Regions from separate parts of the Vibrio qinghaiensis genome, predicted to be linked through region 3. Evidence: predicted binding sites of a transcription regulator. Region 3 holds the regulator's gene; each other region holds the start of a gene.
What was found. The regulator PurR, encoded in region 3, represses purine synthesis genes. The targets are predictions, from matches to a motif close to TNANGNAAACGTTTNCNTNA.

Region 1: the regulator PurR is predicted to act here: its motif matches at 4,172-4,191, upstream of purM (phosphoribosylformylglycinamidine cyclo-ligase).
Region 2: the regulator PurR is predicted to act here: its motif matches at 7,659-7,678, upstream of glyA (serine hydroxymethyltransferase).

Annotation. Positions count from the first base shown of each region.
Region 1 is NZ_CP022741.1:2,089,692-2,100,719, reverse strand. Features, by position in the region: gene fadE (acyl-CoA dehydrogenase FadE) at 1-490, opposite strand, end outside; gene lpcA (D-sedoheptulose 7-phosphate isomerase) at 838-1,413, shown strand; gene CCZ37_RS09770 (class II glutamine amidotransferase) at 1,477-2,310, shown strand; gene purN (phosphoribosylglycinamide formyltransferase) at 2,423-3,064, opposite strand; gene purM (phosphoribosylformylglycinamidine cyclo-ligase) at 3,068-4,108, opposite strand; gene upp (uracil phosphoribosyltransferase) at 4,277-4,903, shown strand; gene rluF (23S rRNA pseudouridine(2604) synthase RluF) at 5,023-6,000, opposite strand; gene CCZ37_RS09745 (DUF3149 domain-containing protein) at 6,318-6,458, opposite strand; tRNA gene CCZ37_RS09740 (tRNA-Pro) at 6,733-6,809, shown strand; gene CCZ37_RS09730 (beta-N-acetylhexosaminidase) at 7,862-10,513, shown strand; gene CCZ37_RS09725 (DUF411 domain-containing protein) at 10,580-11,028, opposite strand, start outside.
Region 2 is NZ_CP022741.1:824,658-835,685, reverse strand. Features, by position in the region: gene mrdA (penicillin-binding protein 2) at 1-343, shown strand, start outside; gene rodA (rod shape-determining protein RodA) at 343-1,464, shown strand; gene CCZ37_RS04010 (septal ring lytic transglycosylase RlpA family protein) at 1,467-2,249, shown strand; gene CCZ37_RS04005 (serine hydrolase) at 2,342-3,520, shown strand; gene ybeD (DUF493 family protein YbeD) at 3,640-3,918, shown strand; gene lipB (lipoyl(octanoyl) transferase LipB) at 4,133-4,786, shown strand; gene lipA (lipoyl synthase) at 4,792-5,760, shown strand; gene CCZ37_RS03985 (hypothetical protein) at 5,910-6,236, shown strand; gene glyA (serine hydroxymethyltransferase) at 6,354-7,604, opposite strand; gene vpsL (exopolysaccharide biosynthesis glycosyltransferase VpsL) at 8,213-9,607, shown strand; gene CCZ37_RS03970 (outer membrane beta-barrel protein) at 9,627-10,817, shown strand; gene vpsN (exopolysaccharide export protein VpsN) at 10,824-11,028, shown strand, end outside.
Region 3 is NZ_CP022741.1:1,642,284-1,653,311, forward strand. Features, by position in the region: gene mukB (chromosome partition protein MukB) at 1-893, opposite strand, end outside; gene mukE (chromosome partition protein MukE) at 890-1,621, opposite strand; gene mukF (chromosome partition protein MukF) at 1,602-2,939, opposite strand; gene cmoM (tRNA uridine 5-oxyacetic acid(34) methyltransferase CmoM) at 2,942-3,733, opposite strand; gene elyC (envelope biogenesis factor ElyC) at 3,849-4,646, shown strand; gene torR (two-component system response regulator TorR) at 4,786-5,499, opposite strand; gene torD (molecular chaperone TorD) at 5,787-6,434, shown strand; gene purR (HTH-type transcriptional repressor PurR) at 6,705-7,712, shown strand; cyclic di-GMP riboswitch class I at 7,874-7,959, shown strand; gene CCZ37_RS07555 (TfoX/Sxy family DNA transformation protein) at 8,074-8,661, shown strand; gene CCZ37_RS07560 (TVP38/TMEM64 family protein) at 8,811-9,491, shown strand; gene CCZ37_RS07565 (putative signal transducing protein) at 9,503-9,817, shown strand; gene CCZ37_RS07570 (alpha/beta fold hydrolase) at 9,814-10,614, opposite strand; gene glgA (glycogen synthase GlgA) at 10,754-11,028, opposite strand, start outside.

The sequences.
Region 1 (11,028 bases), 450 kb from region 3:
TATGATCTTTTAAATATTGCCAAACCTCAGGAGGTAAGTCGGCTAATTCATGCGTAACTTGATAATCGCTAACCATGGCACACACTTCGTTGACTGGTCCATCAATAAAGGCTTGCTCTTGTGCACTTAATGTCGGCGCTGCAATTTTGTGTAGTTTGTTCCAGTTCGGTTTGCCTTTAAACAGTTCAGCTTCCCACCAAACGGTTCCTGCATCTAATGCCTCTTTTTCGGTTTGTGACATTGCAGGCAGCACTTTTTTGAACAGTGTTAATGCTTTTTCGCTAATCACGCTTTGACGGATAGAGGGAACGGCTAATAAAGCGATAGCCGCTAAATACAGCAACCATCCAATCACCCCGGTGTAATCCAGCAGGGTAAGAACCACCATGGTTACCGTTAGCGCAACTAATGCGCTAAAAAGTGACATTCTGTGGTAGAGGCACACACCGAACACGGTGAGAAAACCAAGTATAGAGAGCAAGATGTCCATAATTTCATTCCTTTGAGACTGTATTCACGCCATTGCGGCTGATTTTTCTCAGTGCATTGGGGAGTGTTGTTAGTCGTCTCGTTTGTGTAAGTGGTCTAACCAGTGCTAAGTGTAATCAAATTATTAACGAAATGTAAAACCTTGTATTGTTCAAAAAGTGATCCATGTAGGGCAAAACCTCAAAATAAACAACCCATAGAGGGCTTTCTGGAGTGGGAAGCGGGAGAAAACAACAATTCTTGAAGTCGAACTATCGACAGAAAAGATGGTTTGGGTAAACTCAAGCCTGTTACTGGCTCTTGATTGATGGAGCCTATCGGTAAACAGATTAAAAAGAGAATATATCTATGTACCAGGATTTAATTAAAAGTGAATTGACCGAAGCGGCTGACGTGCTAAACAAATTTCTTAATGATGAGCATAACATCGCTCAAATTGAGGCCGCCGCAAAACTGATTGCCGACTCATTTAAGCAAGGCGGAAAAGTGCTCTCTTGCGGTAATGGCGGTTCCCACTGTGATGCAATGCACTTTGCTGAAGAGCTAACGGGGCGCTATCGCGAGAATCGTCCGGGTTATCCTGGTATTGCTATTTCAGATCCAAGCCACTTGTCTTGCGTTAGCAATGATTTTGGTTACGATTTTGTATTCTCTCGCTATGTGGAAGCGGTGGGTTCAAAAGGCGATGTCCTGTTTGGCCTATCGACTTCTGGTAATTCGGGGAACATTTTGAAAGCGATTGAAGCCGCCCAAGCCAAAGGGATGAAGACCATTGCACTGACCGGTAAAGATGGTGGGAAAATGGCAGGTTTAGCGGATATCGAGATTCGTGTCCCGCACTTCGGCTACGCGGATCGTATCCAAGAAATCCATATCAAGATCATCCACATCGTTATCCAACTGATTGAAAAAGAGATGGCGTAAGAAGTTCAACATCGTTCTTTTCTTTTAATGTGTTTGTGGTTGCAAAAGGGAGTGCATTAAACCATGTGTGAATTGCTCGGTATGAGTGCCAATGTGCCGACTGATATTTGCTTTAGTTTTACTGGGTTGATTCAGCGTGGCGGGAACACGGGACCGCATCGTGATGGTTGGGGAATCACTTTCTATGAAGGGAAGGGGTTTCGTACCTTTAAAGATCCTAACCCTAGCTTTCAGTCAAAAATTGCAGAGCTTGTGCAGAATTACCCTATAAAAAGTCGGGCAGTGGTTAGCCATATTCGTCAAGCAAATCGCGGTGGGGTGAATTTGGAAAATACTCACCCATTCACTCGAGAATTGTGGGGGAGATATTGGACGTTCGCTCACAATGGACAATTGACGGATCACCAGCAGCTAGAAACTGGGCGCTATCGCCCTGTTGGTGAAACCGATAGCGAGCAAGCTTTCTGTTGGTTGTTAAAGCAGTTAGAAGCGCGTTATCCTGAACCGCCTCAAGATATGCTCAGCATGTTTCAATTCGTTGCGAAGTGTTGCGATCAACTGAAGCAGCAAGGTGTGTTTAATATGCTACTTTCTGACGGTGAGTTTTTGGTGACCTATTGCACGAATCATCTGTACTGGATTACTCGACGTGCCCCCTTTGGTAAAGCGAGCCTGCTTGATGAAGATGTCGAGATTAACTTCCAAGAAGAAACAACGCCTGATGATGTTGTGTCTGTGATTGCGACTCAGCCACTGACGGGAAATGAAACTTGGCAACGAATGAAACCAGGCGAATATGCGATTTTCCATTATGGCGAATACGTTGATGGCAATGCGCAGTCCTTAGCTGACATTCCCTTTGCCGCGGCAAAGCCAGGCTGCCAAGCACCCATTTAAGTTTTTTATTCTTAAGCTTGTTCTATTTACTGCGGTTTGAATCGTATTTGAGATGACAATAAAAAAAGGTTGCTGTTGAGGCAACCTTTTTCGCACTATTCAGAGATACGATTTATTCATCGAAAGCATAACCATGCATGCCAAGTAATTGGCCATCTAAATAGGCTTTACCTTCACGCATTTCCAAGCGTCCTTCAACGAACCATTGTGCCACTAGTGGGTAAATTCGATACTCTTGAGCTTGAACACGTTGAGTCAAAATATCAACGGTATCTTCATCAAAAATAGGCACTTTTGCTTGTAGAATGACTGGGCCACCATCAAGTTGTTCAGTCACAAAATGCACACTGGTGCCATGCTCTTCATCACCCGCGTGAATCGCGCGTTGGTAGGTATTCAACCCAGGATATTTAGGAAGTAAAGAAGGATGAATATTGAGCATCCGTCCTAAATAGTGACGCACAAACTCACCACTCAGAATACGCATGTAGCCAGCAAGAATGATTAAGTCAGGCGCGTATTGGTCAATTTGCTCCATCAATACCGCATCAAACGCATCTCGCGTGTCAAAGGCATTTGGGTCAATATGCACCGCCGCCGCACCTGCTTTTTTAGCTCGTTCTAAGCCATAAGCAGTTGCTTTGTTTGAAAAAACAGCCGTTACTTTGCCATCTTTAATTTTCGTTTCACACGCATCAAGGATAGCCTGTAAGTTGGTGCCATTTCCTGAAACTAAAACAACAATACTTTTCATCAGTTATTTGATCTCTACTTGCTCTTCATCGAGTTGAGCTTCAGCAATATGACCGATAACCCACGCATTTTCGCCTTCCGCTTGCAGTAATTGAACCGCCGCTTGTGCTTGATCCATTGGAAGCGCAACAATCAGTCCTACACCACAGTTAAATGTGCGGTACATTTCGTGAGTGGTTACATTCCCTTTTTCTTGCAGCCATTGGAAAATAATTGGCCATTCCCAGCTATTGCCGTCAATCACCGCTTTCGTCCCTTGCGGAAGAACGCGAGGAATGTTTTCCCAGAAACCACCGCCAGTAATGTGCGAAATGGCGTGAATATCGTGCTCGGCGATCATCTTAAGCGCTGATTTGATGTAAATCTTGGTTGGTGTCAGTAAGTGCTCACCAATCGTTTTGCCAGCCAAGTCTTCATTTTTGTCGGCACCTGATACTTCCAAAATCTTGCGAACTAATGAATAGCCGTTTGAGTGAGGGCCGCTAGAGCCAACCGCAATCAGAGCATCACCTGCTGCCACTTTTGAGCCATCGATGATCTCTTCTTTTTCAACCACACCGACACAAAAGCCAGCGACATCGTAATCTTCACCTTCGTACATGCCCGGCATTTCAGCGGTTTCACCACCGATCAAAGCGCAACCTGCTTGCACACAACCATCGGCAATACCCGACACCACATCAGCCGCTGTATCTACATCCAATTTACCCGTGGCATAGTAGTCCAGAAAGAAAAGCGGTTCAGCACCTTGAACAATCAAATCGTTAACGCACATCGCAACCAAGTCAATGCCAATGGTGTCGTGCTTATTCATATCCAATGCGAGGCGAAGTTTTGTGCCAACTCCATCGGTGCCAGAGACTAAAACAGGATGTTTATATTTGGTTGGTAGCTCGCAAAGCGCGCCAAAACCACCAATGCCACCCATAACTTCAGGGCGACGAGTGCGTTTGACGGCGCCTTTAATTCGTTCAACAAGTGCATTGCCTGCATCAATATCTACGCCAGCATCTTTGTAACTAAGAGAAGTGTTATTACCGCTCACGGGGAAGTCCTCGGTCATAAGTTGGATATGAAAACGGCGCTATTCTAACAGGGCTTAAAACAAAAAGGAAAACGTTTGCGTCAGTTTTTTTGTTTATAATTGGCACTGAAATTAGCATAAAAAGTGTGTACAATTCGAAGGTTTGTTTAAATGTCGTCGGAGATGAAAATGAAAGTTGTTGAAGTTAAACACCCTCTAGTTAAGCACAAACTTGGGTTAATGAGGGAAGGGGATATCAGCACTAAGCGTTTTCGTGAGTTAGCTACAGAAGTGGGTAGCCTACTAACTTATGAAGCAACCTCAGACTTTGAAACAGAAAAAGTGACGATTGAAGGCTGGAATGGCCCAGTTGAAATTGATCAAGTCAAAGGTAAAAAAGTAACGGTAGTACCTATTTTGCGTGCTGGTCTTGGCATGATGGACGGCGTTTTAGAGCACATTCCAAGTGCGCGGATTAGTGTTGTTGGCATCTATCGTGATGAAGAAACGCTTGAGCCTGTCCCTTATTTCAACAAACTCGCTTCTAATATTGAGGAGCGAATTGCGCTTGTGGTTGACCCAATGCTGGCAACTGGCGGTTCCATGATTGCGACGATCGATTTGCTCAAGGAGCGCGGCTGTAACCAATTTAAAATTCTCGTTTTAGTTGCAGCGCCTGAAGGCATCGCGGCGTTAGAAAAAGCGCACCCTGATGTGGAGCTCTATACGGCGGCAATTGATGAGAAATTGAATGATAAAGGTTATATCGTTCCTGGTCTTGGCGATGCTGGCGATAAGATTTTTGGTACGAAATAAGCGTTAATTTTATGCTGTCTTAAAGGAGAAACGAATGTTTCTCCTTTTTTATCGTTGCTTCAGTGATGCGTCATTACGGTCATTTTATTGCTCAACAGAATTAACGCATTGTTCGATGATTATTTTTTAAGGCTTAACGTACTGCTTTTTCTGTGGCTATTAGCTGGCGCACCTTGTGATGAATTTGTGGGTCGGCGCGGTGCTCTTTTTGTATTTGGAGCATGGCGAAATTCATCGGCATTGCGCCCTTGGAACGTTTTTGGCTTTTGATTTCTGCGTGCCGTCGAGGTTTGATTTTGCTCACGACTATCAAATAGTTTTGCATCGGTGGCTTTGCGAATACGCTTACCCGTCACATCAAGCTTGGACGCGCCTTCCGTACCGCAAGAACTCTCACACATTGCTAATATTTCAGCGACTTCCTCGTCGCTTAAATAACGCCATTCACCATTAGGGATGCCGTCTAGGCTGATGTTCATAATACGAACTCGGCGTAGTTTAAACACTTCGTAACCTAAGGCCTCACACATACGACGAATTTGACGGTTTAACCCTTGTGTTAACACAATTCTAAAGGAGAACTTCGTTTCTTGGGTTACTTTGCAAGGCAGTGTCACCGTATCAAGAATTTCCACGCCAGAGGCCATCTTATTTAGAAATTCGTCGGTGATGGGTCTATCTACTCGGACGACGTACTCTTTTTCATGGTTATTACCAGCACGTAATATCTTATTGACTATGTCACCATCGTTAGTCAGAAAGATCAGTCCATCAGATGGTTTGTCTAATCGACCTATCGGGAAAATACGTTTGTGGTGGCCAATAAAATCAACAATGTTACCTGGAATATCGCGCTCTGTTGTGCAGGTGATTCCAGTCGGTTTGTTAAGGGCAATGTATATCGGTTTTTCTTTTGATTTTAATGGATTACCATCAATACACACCTCATCGTTCGGCGTGACTTTAGTGCCCATTTCTGGCAATAACCCATTGATGGTTACTCGGCCTTGTTCAATTAGCTTATCAGCCTCTCGACGAGAACAGAAACCAGTTTCACTGATGTATTTGTTTAAACGGGTGGTGGCTTGTTGTGACATAGGTTGCTCTTACGTTTCCCAACGGCGGTGAATAAAAACAAAGCAACACTCTGAGTGTTGCCTATTGACGTTGCGATATTTTAGCAGTTAATAGTAATTAACCAAGGCGTTTTTATTTATGTGCTTATTGTGTGCTTTTCTTGGCATAGCACCATAGATTATTTTGAAACAGATAATCTTATCGAACCGATCTTGAGTAGCCGAATGATGCCATTCATCAAGAAGATAGAGTTATTAACGTGATAAAAAACCGGAGCAGACAGATAATCGACTCCGGTGCATAGCGTTACTCTATTTTCCAATAGGTGCTAAGCGATCTAGTGAGGAGATTTGTCATTCATCACTTTATAAATGAAGAAACCGCCATAAAACAGCATAAGACCAAAAGCACCAAAGATTACTATCATTGAAGATAGCCCCACAGCATTACCAAATAGGAGATCAAGCCAAAAGTCCATGTTTCCTCCAAAGTTTCGAAGACACAGCCAAGTTAAAGTTTGCTCTGTTTGTCGACACTGATCTGGATCAATAATGTTGCGTAAGTTAACTTAATGTTTCTATTGGTGTGTAATTAGTCACGTTTTATGTGTTTTTGATGGTAATTTAGTCAATGAGTTTGTTATTTGATGGAAATAAGATTAAAGGCTTGCGTCTTAGTTTTAGATGCGTACTATACGCATCCGTTCCAGGCAAAAAGCTCGGAACTGCTCGCTAAGTGCAGAGCAAAAATTTCGGTGAATAGCGCAGCTTGGTAGCGCATCTGGTTTGGGACCAGAGGGTCGGGGGTTCGAATCCCTCTTCACCGACCATCTTTAAAAGCCTCGCAGTAATGCGGGGCTTTGTTGCATTCGGAAGCGGTGAGTTTTTTCGTTACCAAAGAGAAAAGGGTTCGCCTCTTTCACTATCTGGCTCTTCACCGACCATATTTAAGAGCCTCGCAGTAATGCGGGGCTTTGTTGCATTCGGAAGCGGTGAGTTTTTTCGTTACCAAATAGAAAAGGGTTCGCCTCTTTCACTATCTGGCTCTTCACCGACCATATTTAAGAGCCTCGCAGTAATGCGGGGCTTTGTTGCATTCGGAAGCGGTGAGTTTTTTCGTTACCAAATAGAAAAGGGTTCGCCTCTTTCATTATCTGGCTCTTCACCGACCACATTAAAAGCCTCGCAGTAATGCGGGGCTTTGTTATATTTGGAAGCGGTAAGTTTTCGTTACCAAATAGAAAAGGGTTCGCCTCTTTCACTATCTGGCTCTTCACCGACCACATTAAAGGCCTCGCAGTAATGCGGGGCTTTGTTGCATCTGGATGTGATCACTTTCATTACCAAAGATAAAGGGTTTTCCTCCTTCACTATCAGTCTCTTCCACTGTCCACCCTTCATCGAGCAAATTCAGCTATTAAAAATAGCAGTCAATATTCCACGATAATAAATAGCATTAGGATGTGTAAAAAACGTCACTTTAGCGCATTTTGACGTTTGATGAGTCATTACAATTTATGACCTATATCACGATTTAACCTGCCAAATCCCTTTAATGAACTTCTCGTCTTCTCGTGAGCTGTGATCTCTATCGATAAATTCATTTTTGTGATGTATTTTTATGTGATCTTTCTCAAGTTAAACTCGTCAAATAATAAATTACGTTTTTGACGTTAAATTTAATCCATTGATTTTAAATAGTTTTGTTTTGATTGTCATTCAGAGGATTTGAACTAGATCACTTCGTGCAGCTAATTATTTTACGCTTAGAAATAACTCCTTGTATGGTGGATGCCTTAGGCCACAAGTCTCGTTGCTTGTTGCTGTTTTCAGTCCTTTTAACAAGATGTTGGGTTTTTATTTTAAAGGTAGGGTGAGTCACATGTTGAAACCTAGTTTGATTGCTGTTTCGGTTATCGCCACATTATCAGGTTGCTCTTTGTTGCAATCACCAGAGCAGAAAGTCGTCGATGCGCTGGCGGAAAATTTGGATATTCATTACACCGTATTAACCAATCACGGGGCAGATGAAGGATTGGCATGTCAGTCTCTCGAAGCGGAATGGGCATCGTGTAATAAAGTGAACATGACCTTGGTTAACCAAGGTGAAGCCGTGAATTCAAAGCAGTGGACTATCTATTTCCACAGCATTCGACTGATTCTGGATGTTGAAAATGATCAATTCAAAATTACCCGTTTAACGGGTGATTTACATAAGCTTGAACCCACTGATAAATTTGATGGTTTTGCTGCGGGCGAAGAGGTTGTTTTACCTCTGGTCGCTGAATATTGGCAGTTGTTTGAAACGGACTTTATGCCGCGTGCATTCGTTGCGGCGCCCAATACAGAGCCTAAACTTATTGTATCTCTCAACACTGAAGACACGTCATCATTTGTGCGTGGACTTGAGGGCGATAATATCAAACGCACTGCCAGCGATAATAATGTGTTTGCTACGGCCATCAGCCGATTTGAGAAAAATAGCGATGTATCACTGCAAGATGTATCAACGGCTCTGTTGCCAACTCCTCTAAAAACAACGCTTGGTCAAGGCGTTGTTGACATTACTCGCGGCCTTAAGCTTGATGTAAAGGACTTTGCGACGGATCAGTTTTCAGCATTGCAAGCGCGTGCCAAAACGATTGGGCTGAAGCTCGATGGAGAGTTGGCGGTTGGTGTTGCGATTACACCGAGCGAATTTTCTGACCAGATGGCGACATCGGGCGCTTATGAGTTGGAGATTGCACCGAATGCTATCTCTATTCGTGCATTTGATGAAGCGGGAGCTTTCTACGCCGTTCAATCTATTTTGGGTTTAGTGGATAGTCAGAATGCCACGGCGTTGCCAGTGATCAGCATCGGAGATGCTCCACGTTTTGATTACCGTGGTGTGATGGTGGATGTCGCACGTAACTTCCATTCTAAGCAAGCGATTTTGGCCACATTAGATCAAATGGCGGCTTATAAGATGAATAAATTACACCTTCATTTGACTGATGATGAAGGTTGGCGTTTAGAAATTCCGGGCTTACCTGAATTGACCGACATTGGTGGACAGCGCTGCTTTGATTTAGATGAGAAAAACTGCTTACTGCCACAGCTTGGCTCCGGTCCAAATTCTGATAACTTTGGCTCAGGTTATTTCAGTCGAGCCGATTACATTGAAATCCTCAAGCACGCTAAAGCGCGCAATATTGAAGTGATCCCTGAAATTGATATGCCAGCCCATGCTCGCTCTGCGGTTGTTTCAATGGAGGCTCGTTTTGAACGTTTGAGCCAAGAAGGGAAAACCGAACAGGCTAGCCAGTATCGCTTGATGGATCCTCAAGACAGCTCTAATGTTACGACGGTTCAGTTTTATGATAAGCAGAGTTTTATTAACCCTTGTTTAGACTCGTCTAAACGCTTTGTGGACAAGGTGATCACTGAAGTGGCCTTGATGCACAGTGAGGCGGGCATGCCTTTATCGACTTGGCATTTTGGTGGCGATGAGGCGAAAAACATCAAATTGGGCGCGGGTTTCCAAGATATTAATGCGACGGAAAAAGTCAGTTGGAAAGGTAACTTAGATCTTTCACAACAAGATAAACCATTTGCGAAATCGCCACAGTGCCAAGCGTTAGTCAGCCAAGGAGTAGTAAGTGACTTTGCTCATTTACCGAGTTATTTTGCTGAGCAAGTGTCGAAAATTGTCGCCGATAAAGGGATTGAGAATTTCCAAGCATGGCAAGATGGCTTGAAATACAGCGAGGGAGAATCCGCTTTTGCCACGCGCAATACACGTGTGAACTTTTGGGATGTCCTCTATTGGGGCGGTACAAGCTCTGTTTATGAATGGGCAAAACAAGGTTACGACGTAATTGTTTCTAACCCTGATTATGTCTACATGGATATGCCTTATGAGGCGGATCCTAAAGAGCGCGGTTATTACTGGGCCACCCGTGCGACCGATACGCGTAAAATGTTTGGTTTTGCACCGGAAAATATGCCGCAAAACGCTGAAACTTCATTAGATCGTGATGGTAATGGTTTTGTCGGTAAAGGAGAGGTGACGTCGAAACCATTCTATGGCTTGTCAGCTCAATTGTGGTCAGAAACGGTTCGTAATGATGAGCAGTATGAATATATGGTTTTCCCTCGAGTGTTGGCTGCCGCTGAGCGTGCTTGGCATAAAGCGGAGTGGGAAAACGACTATAAAGTAGGGGTTGAATACTCTCAGCAAACCAACTTAGTCAATAAGTCTGCACTGAATCAAGATTGGACTCGTTTTGCTAACATCGTTGGGCAACGTGAGTTGGCGAAACTGGAAAAAGCTGGCATTGATTATCGCCTGCCAATACCCGGAGCTAAGATTGAAGCGGGTAAATTGTCGATGAATTCGTCATTCCCAGGCGTTGAGCTGCAATACTCATTAGATGGTCAGCAATGGTTTGATTACTCTAATAGTGAACAACCGAAGGTGTCCGGTGAGGTCTGGATCCGTTCTCTCTCTGCTTCAGGCGAGCGAGTCAGCCGGGTAACTAGCGTTAAATAACTCGTAGTCATATCAAGGCACCCAAATGAAAGCCTCCGCATCTGTCGGAGGCTTTATTACATAAAATCAATTACCTTCGTGGTGAGCAAACTCAAACACCTGACCTTGCTCGTTAAAAGCAAAAACCGAATAGGCTTCTTTCTTATCACCAGATTCCATACCTGGAGAGCCGATTGGCATGCCGGGCGCGGCTAACCCTTTGGCATTTTTTGGTGGATTAGCGAGAAAGGCTTGAATGTCTGTGGCTGGAATGTGACCTTCGAAAACATAGCCGTCGATAACGGCTGTATGGCAAGAGGCGAGCTTGGGTGTAATGCCCAATTGCTGTTTTATTGCCGTCATATCTTCTTGCAATTGGTCGTTAACCTTAAATCCGGCTTGTTGCATGTGAGTGGACCACTCAGTACAGCAGCCGCAATAAGGGGATTTGTAATTGGTCACCTCGGTCACCGTGGCGAATGCGGAGTAGCTGATAAGAGACAAGGTGCTAAGCATAGCAGCTGTGATCATTTTCA
Region 2 (11,028 bases), 820 kb from region 3:
GCCAAAACGCTATTGGGATATTGCAATCAATGGTATGCGCCTCGTAAATCACGGTAGTAAAGGAACCGCACGACGCTCATTTACCAATATGAAATATGTCAGCGCTGGAAAATCTGGGACTGCACAAGTATTTGGTTTGGCAGAAAACCAAGTATATAACGCTGAAGAGTTAGCCGAGCACCTTCGTGACCATGCCCTATTCACTGGTTTTGCTCCCGTAGACAATCCAAAGCTCATTGTCACTCTGGTACTCGAAAACGCCGGCGGAGGCTCAGGCAATGGCGGCCCCGTTGTGAGGAAAATATTTGACCGCGCTATTTTAGGTAAAGAGGCTGAACAATAATGGAACTGGATCCTTCAACAGGACAAAATCGAGCGCTTTTTGAGCGCTTGCACATCGACTTGCCATTACTGCTGGGTATTTTGTTATTGATGGGATTTGGGCTGATCGTGATGTACAGCGCTAGCGGTCAAAGCCTAAACATGATGGATCGTCAAGCTATGCGAATGGCACTGGCTTTAGGTGTGATGATCTTTCTTGCACAAATTTCCCCAAGAACTTATGAGTCTCTTGCGCCATTTATGTTTTTCTGTGGCGTACTACTACTGCTCGGTGTGCTGTTTTTTGGCGAATCATCCAAGGGAGCTCAGCGCTGGTTAAATCTAGGCTTTGTTCGTTTTCAGCCCTCAGAATTGCTCAAACTCGCAGTGCCTCTCATGGTCGCTCGCTACATAGGCAAACGTTCTCTTCCACCAACCATCCAGACCTTAGTTGTTTCGTTATTGATGGTGTTCATTCCTACCGTGTTAATTGCGAAGCAGCCCGATCTTGGCACTTCAATATTGATTGCAGCCTCCGGCATTTTTGTCATTTTCTTATCTGGCATAAGCTGGCGAATCATTTTTTCTGCTGCCGTTGCTTTAGGTGCGTTTATACCCGTACTTTGGTTCTTTTTGATGCGTGAATATCAAAAAACCCGCGTCAGAACACTTTTCAATCCAGAATCCGATCCACTCGGTGCAGGTTATCATATCATTCAAAGTAAAATAGCTATTGGCTCAGGAGGCTTGTCAGGAAAAGGCTGGCTACACGGGACACAATCACAACTTGAGTTCTTACCAGAGCGCCATACTGACTTCATTTTTGCCGTCATTGCAGAAGAATGGGGCATGATTGGCATTTTGTGCTTACTCGCTATTTATCTCTTTATCATCGGACGCGGACTCTACCTCGCGAGCAACGCACAAACGGCTTTTGGGCGAATGATGGCAGGAAGTATTGTGCTCAGTTTTTTTGTTTACGTTTTCGTCAACATTGGTATGGTCAGTGGTATTTTACCTGTGGTTGGTGTTCCCTTGGCTCTCATCAGCTATGGTGGCACATCCATGGTCACTCTCATGGCTGGCTTTGGTATACTGATGTCTATCCACACTCACCGAAAAGCATTTTCTAAGGCAACCTAAGCATGAGAAACTCCCTATTTATCTTTATATTAACGAGTCTATTTCTCATCGGTTGTAGCTCTTCAAGCCGCTATTCAATAACAGATGACGTGGCCCCTAACACGCCACTTTCGGTTGAGCATATTGAAGATGCACATCCGCAATACGAACCCTATAGTTTGGGTGGCAACAAGAATTACACTTTGAGAGGCATAAACTACACCATTGTCAAAGAGGCCAAAGGATTTACAGAAAAGGGCCAAGCCTCGTGGTATGGAAAAAAGTTTCATGGACATCTGACATCCAACGGTGAAATCTACGACATGTATTCGATGACGGCCGCCCATAAAACGTTGCCGTTACCCAGCTACGTTAAAGTAACGAATTTAGATAACAAAAAAACTGCGATCGTTCGGGTAAACGATCGCGGTCCTTTTCATGAGGGTCGAGTTATTGATTTAAGTTACGCTGCCGCTTACAAATTGGGTGTGGTTCAAGCCGGGACTGCGAATGTGGCTATCGAAGTCATCACCATCGATAAACCGATCACGACGTCACCACAGAAAAAGAAGGCTCAATACATTATCCAAGTTGCCTCCTCAAAATCAGAGCAAAGAATACGAACTTTATCAGATCAATTAGGTCAAACTTTGACGGTTGAAAGCTTTGTAGATAGTGTAAATAGCATTCATCGCGTATTTTTAGGGCCATTTAATGACGATGCGCTGACTCAACAAACGCTAGAAAAAGTTAAATTGCTCGGTTACGAGACCGCCTTCATCAAAGCGCAACCCGTCACTCAGTGACTCATCAAATCCAGTGTTCTTGCTTCAAGCTCTGGTTTGATAGGTCGTTTCTGTTAAGATATGGACAGTTAATAAGAAAATTTGCATTCCTCATGAAAAAACACACATTCTTAAAACCGATTTTAGCGTCTTCTATTGCGCTTTCTGCAACCTTTACTAGCTCAGTATTTTCTGCGCCGATCGTCATACCCGATGCTCCTCAGATTGCCGCTAAAGGCTATGTATTGATGGACTTCCACTCAGGTAAAGTGCTGGCAGAAAAAGAGATGGACACCAAGCTTTCTCCAGCAAGTTTGACGAAAATGATGACCAGCTACGTGATTGGCCAAGAACTGAAACGTGGCAATATCTCTCCGCAAGATAAAGTGGTGGTCAGTAAAAATGCGTGGGCGAAGAATTATCCTGACTCTTCAAAAATGTTCATTGAAGTCGGCACCACAGTTACCGTAGAAGAACTGAACAAAGGCATTATCATTCAGTCTGGCAATGATGCGTGCGTGGCCATGGCTGAACACATTGCAGGTTCTGAAGACGCCTTTGTTGACCTAATGAATGCGTGGGCAAGTTCACTAAAAATGAGTAATACGCACTTTGCTAACGTGCACGGCTTAGATAATCCAAATCTGTACTCAACACCTTATGATATGGCGCTACTAGGCCAAGCATTGATTCGTGATGTCCCAAACGAGTATCGTATTTATTCAGAGCAGAAGTATACTTATAACGGGATTACCCAGTATAACCGTAATGGTTTACTGTGGGATAAAAGTATGAACGTAGATGGCATTAAAACTGGCCATACGAGCAATGCTGGATACAGTTTAGTTAGCTCAGCAACTGAAGGGAAAATGCGCCTCGTTGCTGTGGTTATGGGTACCAAAGATGAAAATGCTCGTAAATCAGAAAGCAAAAAACTTCTGAGCTATGGCTTTAGATTCTTCGAAACCGTCGCACCACACAAAGCAGGCGCAACATTCGTTGAAGAAAAAATCTGGATGGGTGACAAAGATAAAGTGGCGCTTGGCGTCAGTGAAGATACCTACGTCACACTGCCTCGCGGTCAAGCGAAAGATCTTAGTGCGAGCTTTGTGCTTGAAAAAGAACTGCGAGCGCCAATAAGCAAAGGTGATGTGGTCGGTAAGCTGTACTACCAGCTTGATGGCAAAGACGTGGCTGAATACCCTCTTTTGGCATTAGAAAATGTGGATGAAGGCAGCATATTTAGCCGTCTTTGGGACTACATCATTCTGCTTTTCAAAGGGTTATTCTGATCTCCCTGAGAAAAGGTAAAATAAAGCCGCCATACCGCGGCTTTATGATTATTGAGTTCCATCAACATTCGCTGTAGTATTCGCCACCGCAAATCGAATTATCAACGGGAGCTTCCATTATGCTGACTATCAACTCTGATGCAAAACTCAAAGACTTACTCGAGTTTCCTTGTTCATTTACTTACAAGGTGATGGGCCATGCAAAGCCTGAACTTCCAGAGAAGGTTCTTGAAGTTATCCAACGTCACGCTCCAGGCGATTACAGCCCACGGGTTAAACCCAGTGCAAAAGGGACTTATCACTCCTTATCGATTAACATTACCGCCACCTCTATCGAACAAGTTGAGATACTGTATAAAGAGCTAGGCGAGATTGACATAGTGCGTATGGTTCTGTAACCCAAAAATCGTAATCGAGATGTCTAACCTCTCATATATTTGATTTATTCAATTTTTTTTGAAAGCAGCTTTGGCTGCTTTTTTAATATAAATCATACCGCTAGAATACACCCCATCACACTAAGGACAAATTTATCGCCTTCATCGGTAGTTCATTCGCTGGAAGATGTTTATAATGCAAAAACTTTATTTATACGGTAGATGAGTCACGTTGATGCTGAATTTGCTTGTTGTAAAACGTCTGGGTCGCCAAGAATACCTTCCTGTCTGGGAAGCTATGCATATATTTACCGATACAAGAACTGAAACCACACCTGATCAGGTTTGGCTTGTCGAACATCAACCAGTCTTTACCCAAGGTCAAGCAGGTAAAGCTGAGCATCTTCTCGATACTGGTGATATTCCTGTGGTACAAAGTGACCGAGGCGGCCAAGTTACCTACCATGGTCCAGGCCAACTGGTGGCTTATTTCTTGATCGATTTGCGCCGCAAAAAATTAGGTGTAAGAGAGTTAGTGACCAAAATTGAACAGATCGTGATCAATACCTTGCAAGCATACCGTATTGACTCAGCCGCAAGACCAGATGCCCCTGGCGTCTATGTCAAAGGGAAAAAAATCTGCTCTCTTGGGCTACGGATCCGTAAAGGTTGCTCGTTTCATGGTTTAGCATTGAACGTCAATATGGATCTCTCTCCTTTCCTACGCATTAACCCCTGCGGCTACCAGGGATTGGAAATGGCTCAAGTCAGTGAACTGGGCGGCCCAACAGAACTGAAAACCATAGAAAAACAACTAATAAAAGAACTCGTTAACATATTGGCTTACGAGCAAGTAGAATTCAGCACAGAAGCACCTCTTCAAAGGTAAAAAGCATGAGCAAACCAATACAAATGGAAAAAGGCGTTAAGTACCGCGACGCTGACAAAATGGCATTAATTCCTGTAAAAAATATGCCTGCCGCCGAACAGAAAGAAGTTTTGCGTAAGCCCGAGTGGATGAAAATCAAGCTACCCAGTGATAGCCAGCGCATTCAAGAGATCAAATCGGCCATGCGTAAGAACAATCTTCATTCGGTGTGTGAGGAAGCGTCTTGCCCCAACCTAGCAGAATGCTTTAACCACGGAACTGCCACCTTTATGATTTTAGGCGCCATTTGCACAAGACGGTGCCCATTCTGTGACGTTGCTCATGGAAGGCCAAATGCGCCAGAAACAAATGAACCACAAAAACTGGCGCAAACCATTAAGGATATGAAGTTGAAATACGTGGTTATCACCTCAGTTGACCGTGATGACCTACGTGATGGTGGTGCCCAACATTTTGCCGACTGTAATCGTGAAATTAGAGCATTAAACCCAGAGATCCGTATCGAAACGTTAGTACCGGATTTTCGTGGCCGGATGGACATCGCCCTTGAACTACTCAAAGATAACCCACCGGATGTGTTTAACCACAACTTAGAAACCGCACCACGCCTATATCGTAAAGCGCGTCCTGGGGCAAACTATAAATGGTCGCTGGAACTGTTGAAGAAATTCAAGCAACAACATCCAACTATCCCAACCAAATCAGGCATCATGATGGGGCTTGGTGAAACAAAAGAAGAGATAGTGGAAGTATTGAAAGATCTTCGAGCTCACGACGTCACTATGCTCACTCTGGGTCAGTATTTGGCTCCGAGCCGTCATCATCTACCAGTTGAACGCTATGTCCCACCGTCTGAATTTGACGAACTTAAAGAGATCGCACTAGAGCTTGGATTTACTCATGCAGCTTGCGGCCCGTTCGTGCGTTCCTCCTATCATGCGGATATGCAAGCCAAAGGGCTAGAAGTGAAGTAACCACACGCTAACCATTGGGTAAAGCCGATGTTCACTCATCGGCTTGTAGGACTCAGTTCGGTTGGTAGTGATTGAAGCTTGAATATTGATTCTATGTTCTATAGGCTAACGACATAGAAAATAGACAATAAAGCTAAGGATTTATTAACATGAAAACGATCAGTACATTAGCCCTTGCTGCCGCTACTTTAATGACCGGTTGCGCGTCTAATACTCAGCAAGATAACTATCGTGAAGCCTCCTTTGAGCTTTGTAATACTGAAGTCAACATTTACTCGGTGAGTGACGATGGTCGTGTTCGTATTGTCTGCGCTGACGGCTCTAAGTTTGCCTTAAATAGCGAAAAAACACTTGATACGATGCGCAATATTAATATTGAGTATTGTGATGGTGAGGGCTTAGGTAAATTTAACGAGAGCACGAAATATTACTCTTTTCAATGTAAGTCTGGCACATTGCTCAGCATTGCAAAATAGTTCTGTAAAGCGCATTAAATTAAACAGTGAGAACCCACTATTCTTATTGCTGATAATAAATAGTGACCAAACAAAAAAGCTCCTGAATATCAGGAGCTTTTTTGTTTGTGCGTAAAACTACGCGTATACAGGCAAACGCTTACAAATTTCCAACACTTTTGCCTTCGTTGCTTGAATAACAGATTCATCACCCATGTTATCCAAAATATCACACATCCATCCAGCTAGTGCTTTTGCATCAGCCTCAGTAAAACCACGACGAGTAATTGATGGAGAACCCACACGGATACCAGAAGTCACAAATGGGCTACGCGGATCATTCGGCACCGAGTTTTTGTTCACTGTAATGTTAGCCGCACCCAATGCTGCATCAGCATCTTTACCTGTAATATTTTTATCGATCAAATCGACAAGGAATAGGTGATTTTCTGTGGAACCTGAAACAATGTTGTAACCACGATCTAAAAACTCAGCCACCATCGCTTTCGCATTAGCCACGACACGTTTTTGATACTCTTTAAACTCCGGTTCTAGTGCTTCTTTGAACGCGACCGCTTTACCTGCGATAACGTGCATTAAAGGACCACCTTGACCACCGGGGAACACCGCTGAGTTAAGCTTCTTATATAAGTCTTCACCTGCATTCGAAAGAATAAGGCCACCACGAGGACCTGCCAGTGTTTTGTGGGTAGTGGTCGTCACTACGTGGGCATGAGGAACTGGGTTAGGGTAAACACCCGCCGCAATCAAACCAGCTACATGCGCCATATCAACGAACAAGTACGCGCCTACTTTATCAGCAATTTCACGCATTCTTTTCCAATCGCAAACTTGCGAATAAGCAGAGAAGCCACCGATGATCATTTTTGGCTGATGCTCAACCGCTAATGCTTCCATCTCTTCGTAGTTAATTTGGCCTTTCTCATCAATTCCATAAGGAATGATGTTGTACAATTTACCGGAAAAGTTAACAGGAGAGCCGTGAGTCAAATGGCCACCGTGTGCCAAGCTCATTCCTAATACGGTATCACCTGCGTTAAGCAAAGCCATATAAACCGCGTTGTTTGCTTGTGAGCCTGAATGCGGCTGCACGTTCGCATAGTCTGCACCAAACAATTCACATGCACGTTCAATCGCCAGCGTTTCCACTTTGTCGACAAACTCACAACCACCGTAATAGCGTTTACCTGGGTAACCTTCAGCGTATTTATTAGTGAGCTGTGAACCTTGCGCTTCCATTACACGTGGGCTTGTATAGTTTTCCGAAGCGATAAGTTCAATGTGTTCTTCCTGACGAAGGGTTTCTTCTTGAATGGCTGCGAACAGGTCCGCATCGTAATCTGCGATGTTCATATCACGCTTAAGCATCTGTATCTCCTGACTCAGATTTTACTGAAAGTTTCAAAAAACCACACAACGACCAAAAGCAAACGTTTTCGTCACCGTAATATGTCGCATATTCTACATAATTTGATCTGGGTCATAAAGAACAAATTACAGAAATTATCATGCGGTTTTTTCATGATGGATGGTAAGGTAACTCATGCTAAACAGTAAGTTGGATAATGATAAGCCGAATGTCAACCATTCTGCTTTACACCTTGTAAAACGGCAATTACATAGGTTTACCTCAATTCTCACTCCCTATCTACCGAAAATATCGCTTTTTCTTTACTATGTTCGCCATTCTTAATTATTAAAATTTCATTATTGATGCGAGCACACGCACGTAAAGAAGATTGGGTTGCCCATTTTAACGGGAACCTTTTTAGTTGCACAAGGCGTCTTCTTTCGCCACTCCTCTATCTCAAATTGAAAAAACCCACATACAGTCATGCATTCTATATATCACACATCGCGTCTTATTTTTGATGCACCTGATCAGTTGAAGTCGTCGGTGCTTAATATGAGAATGGACTGCTAAAAAATAATTATCATTCGTTACCTTAATAATTGAGCGGTTAGGAGCTTCTACAATGGGTGAAAGAGGAAGGATCCGTATTTCTAACTATCAAGGTAAATTTTTCTACCGCCTGATAGATTGTTTAGTAATACTGATCACTATGTATATTACACTTAAGTTTCACTCACATATCGTTACCATGTCTTATATATCAGTGGGACTTTTAGGGGTTATTTTCTATTCCTTTATTGCTGAAAGCCTTGATATATATAGCGGTTGGCGAACCACAAAACTTAGAGTTTTAACTCTACATACTGCATTTTGTTGGGCTTCAACCGTTGGCTGCTTAACTTTAGTTGGTTATTTCACAAAAACAGGAAGCGATTTCTCACGCTTAATTTTAGGTTTCTGGTTTGTGGGTTCATTTACTTTATTACTGCTTTGGCGCTTCGTCGCATTTACAGTCATTTATTATCTGCATAAAAAAGGTTACCACACCACCAAAGCGGTCATTATAGGCATGACACCGCAAGGCCTAGAACTATCGAAAAATCTCATTAATAACCCTGAGTTAGGTATCCAACTTGCTGGTTTTTACGATGACAGAAGTGATGAACGTATTGCAGGAGATATTCCGGTGCTCGGTAAAGTTAATGATGCATTAACACTTGCCAAAAACGGTCAAGTAAAAAGTGTGTACATAGCACTACCAATGCAAGCCCAGCATCGAATCAGCAAGATTCTAGAGGCCTTTTCGGATAGCACAGTGAATACCTATATTGTGCCGGATTTTTTTACCTTCAATTTACTGCATTCGCGTTGGTATACCATCGGCGATGTTAATGCTTTTAGTATTTTTGATACACCATTCAATGGGTTAGGTACGTGGCTAAAACGTTTTGAAGATTTAGTCTTAAGTAGTCTTATCTTGATTTTAATCAGCCCTGTCCTTATTGCGGTTGCGGTAGGCGTGAAACTCAGCTCACCAGGCCCTATTATTTTCAAACAGATGCGCTATGGACTGGATGGAAAATCTATCAAAGTATGGAAATTCAGAAGCATGCGTGCCATGGACAATGGGAACAAGGTTACACAAGCAACAAAAAATGATCCCCGAGTGACTCCTTTTGGTGCGTTTATTAGGAAGACGTCATTAGATGAGCTACCACAGTTTATTAATGTGCTACAAGGTCGAATGTCAATTGTTGGTCCTCGCCCTCACGCCGTGGCACATAATGAACAGTATAGAACGATCGTTAACCGCTACATGCTAAGACATAAAGTAAAACCAGGAATCACTGGCTGGGCACAAATTAATGGCTGGCGTGGTGAAACCGATACGCTAGATAAAATGGAAAAACGTGTCCAATTTGATTTGGACTATATACACAGATGGTCGTTGTGGTTCGATATCAAAATCGTATTTCTCACCGTATTTAAAGGATTTGTAGGCAAGAATGCTTACTAGAATGGAAAAGCATACTCATATGAACACAACTAATTTAAATAGAATCGCGTCCTTTGGTTTGGCTTTTTTTGCGTTATCAGCCGTACAAGCAAAACCACAACCTAACCCAATTATGACTGAATCAGGGATTGCCATTGTACCTTTTTTAAATTTATCAACGGGTTATAACGACAACTTAGCAAAGGCGTCACAAGATCTCGAACATTCCCAATATTCAGTATTCGAGCCAGGTATCGGTTTAGCAATAGAGCCGACAAGTGGCCAGAAACATCGCGTAGGTTATCGACTACAAAGAGGCGATTTTTTCAGCTCTAGCAAAGATAGCTACACTGACCATTTCTTTGATTTAGCCAGTGACTGGGAACTCAATTCCAAGCATCGAGTTGACTTAAGTTATGCTCTTGCATTAACTCATGAACAGCGTGGCGATAACGATACGACACTCAATTTGTCCTACAACAAATACAACACCAATAACTTCAACCTCGGTTACGGTTTTGGTGGCGAAGACGCCAAAGGTCGAATAGAAACCAACCTTGGTTGGGGTAATTTGGACTACAAAAACAACCAAACTATTACTCAATACCAAAATTGGGATGAGTTACGATTCAACAGCTCTCTGTACTATAAAGCGCTGCCAAAAACGTCGCTAGTTTTCCAAATTATCGTTAATGATAGGCATTATAGTGATATAGCCCCTGGCTCAACTCTCAAAGACAGCACCCATTATATGGGGTATGTTGGTACCTCTTGGGACGCGACAGGAAAACTACAGGGAAATGCCAAGGTTGGTATGCAACATAAAGATTTTGAATCCTCTTCTAGAGAAAATTTTGACTCTTTTTCATGGGATATTGATGTCACTTATCTCATCCGCACATACTCTGCGGTGCAGTTGAAAACAAATCGTAAATCAACCGATACCGACGGTACCGGTGATTCAATCGATACCAAAGTGTATAACGCAAACTGGACACATAATTGGAGCGACATCATCTCCTCTAACGTCGATTATTCTCTATTGAGCGAGAATTACACTAGCACTGCTCGCGACGATGACACCAGTAAACTAACACTTTCGCTGAGCTATGATTTTCGTCGTTGGCTAACATTCAAAGTCGGCTATCAACTTGAATCGAGAGATTCCAATATCAGTTCGTTAAGCTACGATCAAAATGTGTATTATTTTGCTATTGAAGGGGTGATGTAACTTACGATGAAGTACTTCTTAGTCATTCTGTTAAGCTGTCTTTCCTGGTCAACATTGGCCAATGAGAGTTTTTATAAGTTAGGCGTTGGGGATCAAATTCGGATTCAAGTTTATGATGAACCAGAGTTATCTATTGAAACGCGTGTAGGTGACAGTGGTAACATTGATTACCCTTTTTTGGGACGAATTAAGCTGAAAGGAAAAACGATTG
Region 3 (11,028 bases):
GAGCCAAACAACTCATTACGCAACGCGAGCGTTTGCTCTAGCTTATTGTGGCGATCGTTGGCGTGACGCATGTAATCCGCGGCCACGTAATTTGTCGATTCGGTAATCAGGTGCTTGAAGAGATCGCGATCCGCTTGCGTGGTTTTGATCGCTTCTAATGTCATGCGGTTTTCACGTAACGCCGATTCCATATCTTGGAATGCTTTCTTCACACCACCATTTTGTGGCAACAGATAATCACGCAACGAGCGAGTAATGGCACTGGAAATACCGCCGTATAAAGAAGCCTCAATCAAGCGATAGAATTTTGAGCGGTCACTACTGTTACGCAATTTTTTCGGCACCACGCCAAATTCAAACATCTGCGCGTGATAATCAACAATGGAGCTAAACGCTTTAAAATGCGCCCCTTCAATTTTCGCGACAATCTCTTTCACTTCATTGAGTTGACGCACGCGCGCGTGGTTGTCTGAGACGTTTTCAATCAGTACATCGGTTGGTTTGACATGGCTTGGCAAGCCTTGAATCACAAACGGTTTGATATCCACTTTCTTATCACGCCCCGCCACCTGTTGTAGCTTAACGCCAAACAGTAAACGCTGTTTGCGTGAATTCACTACATCCAACGCGGCGTAGCATGCGCCCGCTTGCAGTTTACCGTATAAGCCTTTATCGCGAGACGCTTGTGAGCTGCCCGCTTCGGTGGTGTTTCTAAAATGGAGCAAACTTTGATCTGGGATCAAGGTGGTGATAAATGCCGCCATGGTGGTCGATTTGCCCGCACCGTTACCGCCCGATAAGGTGGTAACTAATCCATCAATATCAAAAGTACGAGCAAAAAAGCCGTTCCAATTGATCATGGTTAGCGATTGATATTTACCTCTCTCAATCATGCTTCACCTTCCCATTCTGTTTGCTCGTTAACATTTTGTTCTTCAATCCCGTCTTCGTTATCCAGCAAGCTGCCTTGATTCGGTTCTTGGGCGTGGACAACCGCTTCACCATCGCGGATCAAACGCAGTTGCGCTTCACGCATGTCGTCACCAATACGCACATCGGCACCAAAACGAAATACGGCTTCGCTAATGCGGAATTTATTGGTATCACCTAAATGGATGATCATCCCCAAACGACGTAAACGACGCAATGAGGTACGCACTTTTTCAAACAGCTTTTCTTTGTCTAAGTCTGAACCGCTGGCTCGGTTGGTGACGAGCTTCATCAGTTTTTTTTCATCGGCCAGAGACAGTAGCTCTTCGTACAATTCTTGATTAGTAAAGATGCCTTCGTGCGCAAGGCGTTCAGGACTCAAATACAGAAAACAGAGCACTTTGCCGACCAGCATATCCAACTCAGACAGCACGCTACGATTGATTAAAGCAGTAGAGCGAGGACGCAGGTAAAAAAAGCCTTCCGCCGCTTTGACTAATTCGGTGTTATAGCGTTGGTAAAACAGCGCTAAATCGGGCTCAAAATCCAATAAAAAGGTGTGATTATCCAAATCATCACTAGCAACATGACGCCCAGCTCGCAGCTGGCTATCTAGCGCAGGAAATAAAGGATTTGAAATTGCTTTAGCCAGATTTTCTGGCATGTATTCATTAATATCTGTCGATGACATTTGCTTGTACCTTTGCACCAAAATCGTTGATCGCTTGCCAGTCAGGTTGGATGGCTTGGTAATCTTGCTCTGAGTAGCCAAGCCTCACCGCTTGATCAACAATAATTCGCGCTAAATCAAAATGATGTGTATGGGGATGAGTGGCGAGGTAATCTCTCAGTACTCGTCCTAAATCAATTGGCATCCCTTGATCTTTATGACCTTTGAGCATGCTGCCGATACGCAAGGAGAGCTCATCATTGACTTGCTGGAACTCTTCGTACTCCACTTCTGGAGGCACTTGCCCCATCACCTCATCATCTCTTAAGACGAGAGCTTCATCACGCAGGTCGGTTAAACGCTCAGCATCGGCATAAGTGAGGTACCAAGGCGCGTCAAAATAGTCGCTGAGCGATTGACGTAAACGCTGGCTAAACGCTCGGTTTTGGTCCATATCAATGGCGGTACGAATGAATTTATGGACATGGCGGTCGTAGCCAATCCAGAGATCGATCGCCTGTTGTCCCCAACTGGTGATGCGATCAAGTTTCATCTGTAATCCAAACAGGATTTCTTCAATGAATTCGAGTTCAGTTTCGCCATAAACCAATTCTTGGATATCCAAAATTTGCGTTTGCAGCTCATCCCCCGCCGCTTGTAAAGTGTCTTGCAGTTCACGCAGCGTTGAAGAGGTTTCAGACAATAACGATTCACAGTTGTTGATCGCTTCACGCCAATCTTTATTCAGCAGCTCAGCAATTTGCAGTTTGACCGATTGCTGCTGCTCATCCATCACACGTTGGTTTAAATCGATACGATCAAAAATTTCCCCTACCGAGTATTTTAATACGCCGTAGACGTTCTTTTTCCAATGCCCTGGGGTACCGCCTTTATTCGCGGCTTCAATCGCCTTGGCCATTTCATCGGCAACCATAGAAAGCTGAATTGAGAGCTTCAGCTTGGAAAACTCTCTATGACGGACGTAATAGTCCGTAATACCAATAGCCAACGGTGACAAACGGTAAATACTAACGCCATCAGTCATCTCGCTGGTGAAGCGGCTCATTAAGCGCTGTTTTACCAACTCATTGATCGCATTATTGGCACGAAACGCGGAGGCTTCACCGGTTTCTTCAAATAAGCGAGTTACGATGGCAAACGCATCGTGTAACTCACCTTCACCTAATTCTTCATCAAACCTTTCGTTACTCAATACTGCAATGGCAATAAGGAACGCCAGTCGTTCTGTCGTCAGGTTCAATGAGAAATCATGCTGTTTTACCCAGCTAACCAATTCATCAATAGGTTGCTGTGCAGCGTTCTGAGTCATCTCACTCATTGTTATTCCTGCTCTATTTTCTTTTTCGCCCATACATGAATGTATCGACCTAGCGAGAGGTACGGCTCTTGTCTACATAATTGTTGTTCGAGTGCCAGTACATCTTCATATTGGTAGTCACCCATATTTTTCACATTCCCAATATAGTCACTGAATGATCGGATGCCCGATTTTCCACAAATCTCAAATCCTGATTCTTCGATCCATTGATACACTTCTTCAGGTTTTAGCCCTTGCTGAGGCTGGAGCTTAAACCGCTTGCGATGCGGCATGCCCTCCAATACATGGGGAATGTTGCCACAGACAACGTTTTTGTACACCAAGCCATGATGGTTATAGAACATGATTGATGCCATACCACCTGGCCTAACTTGCTCTAACAAATTCTGCAATGCGGGTTTTGGCTCGGCTAACCATTCCATCACCGCGTGAAACAACAACACATCGACTGGCGCACTAAGGTGCGATTGGATGGATTGCACGGGGGAATGTACCAACCGATACTGCTCAAGCAGACCATTTTTGCAGATCTCTTGTTCCGCAAGTTGAAGCATTTCAGAGGATAAATCACACAGCGTGATTTGGTGTCCAAGCTTGGCTATTTTTTGTGACATTTGTGCCAAACCGCCGCCAGCATCAAGCACTTGCAAAGGTTTTGGGTGGTTGCTCAACAAAGCGAGCAGTTGCTCAAGATCTTGCCAAACAATGACTTGACGAATTTCACCTTTGTCAGAGCCGTATATGTTTTTTGCAAATTTGTGGGCAATATCGTCGAAATTCCGGTCTTCAGTCACAGTGGCTTGAGTTATGATAGCGAATCGTGCTGCTATTCTGTCATAGGAATGGCAGGAATAAAGAGGCTTTGTTCCTTTTTATTATCAAGTGGTGGTTTTTCGGACTATTTTGTATATGTTTGAGCTGAAAAAAGTTATTTCCTCATTATTAATGCCTCTTCCGGCGATGCTAATCCTCGGTTTTGTCGGATTAATGCTCATAATGTTCACCGTCAGACGTAAGACTGGCTGTATGTTTGTCCTCTTCTCTTTAGTGGGGATATTTCTTATCTCTTTCCAACCCTTCGCAACACGCATGCTAATGCCTTTGGAAAGACAATACTCGGCTTTTCTCCCCGTTGATGGCAGCATCGATTATGTGATGGTTTTAGGCAGCGGTCACGTAGTGGATGACCAAATCCCCCCGACCTCTGAACTCAGCCGCACTGCGTTGGTACGCTTAAACGAAGGCATCCGCGTCATGCGTATGTACCCCGGCTCAAAGTTGATTTTATCTGGCTACTCCGGCGGCTCTGAATTTAGCCATGCACGTATGTTGGCCGTCATGGCATTGGCGCTTGGAGTGAGTAAATCTGATATTATATTGCTCGAAACAGCCAAAGATACTTGGGAAGAAGCGCGACAAGCGGCCGCATTTGTCCAGCAGCGCCGGCTGGTTTTGGTAACATCGGCCAGTCATATGGAAAGAGCATTGAAGGAGTTTCATTCAGCAGGTATTGACCCAATACCTGCGCCAACCAATTTCTTAGCGCAAACCAATATTGCACAAGCTTGGGAAAAATACGCTCCTCGAGCGCGTTATTTAGAACAAACTGAGCGTTACTGGTATGAGACGTTAGGCTTATTATGGCAAGGCTTGCGTGATTGGGCCTCCGGGCATGGTGATACAGAGTTAGACATCAATAGCAATTAGCTATTAGCTATTAGCTATTATATTCAACCCAAAACGGAGCCACTTATGTGCTCCGTTTTTCTTAGTAATCGCGGCTAGAAAAAATCATGGGAATAAAAAAGCACGGCCCAACGCCAATTTTACACACGCGACCACTCAGCTAATCACCAGCGAACATATAACCTTCACCGTGCACAGTCACAAAGATTTGCGGATTCTTAGGATCAAACTCCATCTTCGCCCTCATGCGTCGAATCAGTACATCAATCGTTCGATCGTTAGGTGCATCCACACGATGGCTGATCATATTTAAAATACGCTCACGGCTAAGGACTTGATTCGGATATGACGACAAGGCAACTAAGAGCTCATATTCCGCTTTGGTCAGTTTTACGGGTTCACCATTACGGCTCAGCGCACGGCGCTGAATATCAAAGGTCCACTCGCTAAAGCGCACTAAATTCGCATTGTGAGATACACAGCTCTCTTCACTCAGTTTGTTTTTTACTGCCGAGATCCGCCACAGCAAGTTTTTCACTCTCACCAGTAACTCGCGCAATTCAAAAGGTTTAGTCACGTAATCATCGGCCCCCATTTCAAGACCAACAATTTTATCGATACTGTCCGTACGTCCTGTCACTAGGATGATGCCAATATCAGACTGGCTGCGTAGCTCACGCGTTAACATTAAACCGTCTTCACCGGGTAAATTAATGTCTAGCATAATCAAATCTATATCGTTGCTTTTCAACGCTTCTCTCATCTGAGTACCGCTTTCCGCTTGTGTTACTGTATAACCTTCATTTTGAAAGTATCCAGTCAGCTTGCTGCTGGTAACTGCGTCATCTTCAACGACTAATACGTGATAGCTCATTTACACCACTTTACTCTATAGAAAGGTTCAAACCTCGGCTCGAGATTCTGTACAAAGTCATTCTATTCATAAATAGTCATAATTCTAGTCGTACAACTTTTAAAATTAAGAAAGATGAGAGTTTATTGATTCAAAACAACCTTCCGGACATCCATTAACTTAATGAAAAAATCACTCATATTTTTTCATTTTCTTAGTGACTGCTATTCATTTTTATTAGTTACACTTACAGCAGTTACTTTTAAAAAACGATTTTCGCAAAACCACACCCTTGGAGAGCCAGTACTATGCAAGACATAAAAGCTTTTAATGAACAGCGTGCCGAGATTTATTGGTGGCTTTCGAGCTTATTTGTGAAAGAACTTTCGGAACATGAATTAGGGCAATACCATACGTCCGCTATTCGTACATTTCTTTCAGGGTTGGCTGAAAATACGACACTTAAACCTGCTATTGATAAATTAGTTGATGCACTAAACCGATTGCAAGACAAAGAAGACGCACAGCTTGAGCTCGCAGCCGATTTCTGTGATCTTTTTTTAAAATCCAATAAGGAGTCCGCGCTGCCCTATGCCTCAATTTACATTGGAAAATCAGGGTTGCTCAATGACGAACCAGCCAGAGCAATGTCGGATTTGATGGCAGCCCATCACATTACAGTCAACGATGCACTCAACGAACCCGCCGACCACATTGCGATTGAACTGGATTTCTTAGGTAACTTGGTCATTCGCTCCAATGAACTTGAGCAAGAAGCACACTTTGAACAAGCCTTTACGCAGCAGTGTGATTTTATTGAACAACATTTGCTCTCTTGGATCCCACAATTCCATCTTCGTTGCCAACAAATTGATCAATTTGGTTTTTATGGTGCCGCAAGCGAATTGTTAGTCGCATTTCTTCACTTAGACCGCGATTATTTATCAAACCAATGAGATAACCTGGTTAATATCTATTACTAAATCGGTCAGTTGTGACTGTTGACCGATTTATTCGGTGGATTTTTCGTTGCTTGATCGACATTTGCGGACTAGAATCTTGGCCGCAAACGATAAAAAAATGAATTGAAGATGCAACCGCTGTCTAGAGGCGGTTTTTGTGTTTTTACTACTTTTAGGCTTCAATATGACACTGATAGGCCTAATACCGCTGAATTGCTCTTCGTGACTACCACTTTCAGCAGTTATCGACAGGACAGAGAATTTATGGCTACGATTAAAGACGTTGCACGCTTAGCGGGCGTATCAACCACCACGGTATCGCATGTAATCAATAAAACTCGCTTTGTGGCTGAAGCAACCCAAGAACGAGTGATGGAAGCGGTATCAGAGCTCAACTATGCACCAAGTGCAGTCGCTCGCAGCTTAAAATGCAACACCACCCGTACCATTGGTATGTTAGTGACCCAATCGACAAACTTATTTTTTTCTGAGGTTATCGATGGTGTTGAAAGTTACTGCTACCGCCAAGGCTACACACTTATTTTGTGCAATACCGGCGGTATTTACGAGAAACAACGCGACTACATCCGCATGCTAGCGGAAAAACGTGTCGATGGTATGTTAGTCATGTGCTCGGACCTCACCCAAGAACTGCTTGAGATGCTTGATCGTCATTCAGACATTCCGAAAGTTATCATGGATTGGGGCCCTGAAAGTTCTCAAGCGGATAAAATTATTGATAACTCAGAGGAAGGCGGATATCTCGCCACCAAATACCTTATTGATAATGGACATACTGACATTGCTTGCTTAAGTGGACACTTTGAAAAAGCGGCGTGCCAAGAGCGAATTCAAGGGTTTAAGCGTGCGCTTGCCGAAGCAGGCCTTAAAGCGCATGACGATTGGATTTTAGAAGGTAATTTCGAATGTGATACGGCGGTTCTCGCCGCCGACAAGATCGCCGCCATGGACAAACGCCCAACGGCTGTTTTCTGCTTTAACGATACAATGGCTCTCGGTTTAATGAGTCGCTTGCAACAAAAAGGCATCCGTATTCCTGATGACATGTCTGTTATTGGCTATGACAATATAGAACTGGCTGAATACTTCTCGCCACCGTTAACCACGGTTCACCAGCCAAAGCGACGAGTAGGGAAAAACGCCTTTGAAATCCTATTGGAACGCATTAAAGACAAAGAGCATGAACGTCGTGTGTTTGAGATGCACCCCGAGATTGTTGAACGCAACACAGTAAAAAATATCACAAAATAGTGTCATTATTTAAAGCAAGCGACAAATGTCAATTTTAGGAATTTTCCTACACTTGAGACAGAACGCCGTATCAAATAATAGTAAATTTGGAATAAGCATCACGCAAATAATAAATAAACGTGATGCTCATCCAAAAATTTATATATTCTTATTATTAGAAGTCACGCACAGGGCAAACCATTTGAAAGGATGGGACGCAAAGCCTCCGGCCTAAACTGAATATTCAATAGGTAGCGGGGTTGCCGATGGCAAATATGCAAACGTTAAGTTTACTCCTTACTGACACTCTTTCTGCATAAGTTTGCTAATCTCTCGGACCTGATTTTGGTGGCGTTTTTCCCATACACCGAGAATTTACAGCATGGATAAACCAATACTTAAAGATTCTATGCGACTCTTCGAACAACTTGGACGTGTTAAGTCTCGTTCAATGTTTGGCGGCTTCGGCATTTTTGTCGATGACACCATGTTTGCTTTGGTCGTAAACGATAAACTTCATATTCGCGCAGACGATTTGTCAACCTCTCGCTTTAAAGAGCAAGGCTATGAGCCCTATATCTATAAAAAACGCGGGTTCCCTGTCGTCACGAAATATTTTGCATTGCCTGACAATTGTTGGCAAAACCCTTCGCTCATTTTACGAGATGCTGCTGTCGCACTCGAAATCGCAAAACAAGAGCGAGAGATTCAAGCCCAAGCCAAGCCAGATCGTCTAAAAGATCTCCCAAACCTTCGTCTCGCCACCGAACGTATGCTCAAGAAAGCTGGGATTGAATCTGTGACAGATTTGCAAAGCAAAGGAGCCTTGGAAGCCTATAAAGCGATTCAGCAAACCCATTCTTCTTCAATCAGTCTTGAATTGCTATGGGCCCTTGAAGGTGCGATTGAAGGCAAGCATTGGTCGGTTATCCCACAATCTCGACGCGATGAATTAGCTAAAAGCCTTTAACCTCCGAGTAAATAAATATCTCGATTAAATAATCAAATACGCTCGCATCACCATGCGGGCGTTTTTTTTCATCCCGTTTTGAAATATAAATTCGACTTCCTCTGTCTTCTTCACTATATCTAGTAAAATATGTCGTTTTGAGGAATACCATGAATAAAAAACTTCTCTTAGGCTTGGCTTTATTGGCCTTTATTGTCTTTTTGATTGTAAATTTTGGCCACTATCTAACGTTAGATAATGCCAAAGCACAGCAAATGCTATTAAACGAATACATTAGTCAAAACGTGATCAGCGCTGCTTTGATCTATTTTTCACTCTATATTGTGCTCACTGCTTTCTCTATCCCTGGAGCGGCGGTCGTCACGTTATTGGGCGCTGCGCTGTTTGGTTTTTGGACGAGTTTACTACTTGTCTCCTTTGCCAGTACCATAGGTGCAACAATCGCCTTTTTGAGTAGCCGTTTCTTGCTACGAGAGTGGATCCAAACAAAGTTTGGTCAAAAGCTGCAAACGATTAATCAAGGTGTCGAAAGAGATGGCGCATTTTATCTATTTTCACTGCGCTTAATTCCTGTTTTCCCTTTTTTCTTGATTAATTTATTAATGGGCCTAACTCCCATATCTGTGGCTCGCTTTTACCTGATTAGCCAACTCGGTATGCTACCCGGCACTGCCGTTTATCTGAATGCTGGAACTCAACTAGCTGAAATTGAAAATTTGTCTGGTATTGTGTCTCCTTCGGTTTTGTTTTCATTTGCTCTACTCGGTCTTTTCCCACTTATCACTAAGTGGATTATGACCAAATTAAATAAAAACCCTACTTCTGCTTGAAGTGAATGGCAATGAAGATTTTCGTTTCAAGCCATCCGATAGAAGCCTACATCGTTTGCCAGTATTTACAGCAATTCAACATCCACTGTGAAGTGAAAGGTGAAAATTTATACGGTTTAAGTGGAGAGTTGCCTTTTACAGAAGAAACTTTGCCATATGTATGGCTATTAGATGAAACCCAAATAGCCGATGCTCAAGTACGACTAATGGCTTATCAGAGCGAAGAAATAAGCGAAAAAACGTATTGGATTTGTAAACAGTGTAGTGAAGAAAACGAGCCGCAGTTTGCAGCCTGCTGGTACTGCGGTTGTTTAGATTCAAACTAACGGCTCTGATGCTGGCGTATGAACTCAATTGAATGGTGGTTAAACATCTCAGATTGTTCAACGTTGCACACGTGACCGCAATCTGGGATCTCTAGTAGCATGCTTTGTGTATGCGTTGCCACCATCTCTTTAACAGGCTGAATGAACATGTAGTCACGCTGCCCCATAAGATAAAGTGTAGGAATATGCAGCTCTTTCTCTTTGAAGCATTTCATCAGAGGATTGACTTCTGATGTCAGCATAAACCAGCGTTTAAACTCTTTTTGGCACAACTTCTTCGCTTCTCGAATAAAAAGATGCCGCGACTCTTTTTGGTTGCGTTGTGGCATCACAATGTAAGCAAACAGACGATAAAGCCACATGTAAGGAATAATGTGTTTACTCAAATTGCCTAACTTTACGAGCACCTGAGAGCGCACATTCAAACGGGTTACAGCGCCACCAAGAACCATTGAACGAACTCGTCCTGCTGCCATTTCAGCAAGGTTACGCACGATAATAGTACCAAGTGACATTCCAACAAAATGGGCAGAGTGAATTTTCAAATGATCGAGCACTTTGAGAATATCAAGAGTGACCGATTTAAATGTGTAACGATTTGCCATCAACTCTTGAAACAGTTGATTTGACTTTCCGTGACCTCGTAAATCAACCAGTAACAAGTTGAAATGCTCACGATAGGCCTTGATTTGCTTAAACCAGATAGATGAACTTCCCCCTGCACCATGCACAAAGACAACCCATTCATCACTGGTAGCATGGAGGTAAGTTTTATGGAAAAGTAAGCTATGAGACATACAAAACCGTTAATCATCTTCAATTTAAGAAGTTTAAGACTACCACAAAACTCGCTGTTAAGAGTGAAAAAACGCACGGGTCTATTAGGCTGCACAGTTAACAAATAAGGCGCCGAAGCGCCTTATTTATTATAAAACATCAGCCATGAATCGCCAGATGATACATCTTAATATACTCTTTCGCTGAATCCTGCCAGTTAAAATCTTGCCGCATTGCTCTTTGCTGAACTTCCAACATAACATCAGGATGCTGTAAATAAAACAATACCGCTCGTTGCATCGCAATTAACAGTGCTTCAGGAGAAGGTTCATGAAACCCAAACCCTGTTGCCTCTTGAGGAAATTTATCATAATCACGTACGGTGTCTTTTAAACCACCGACTTCACGAACGATGGGCAGCGTGCCATAGGCCA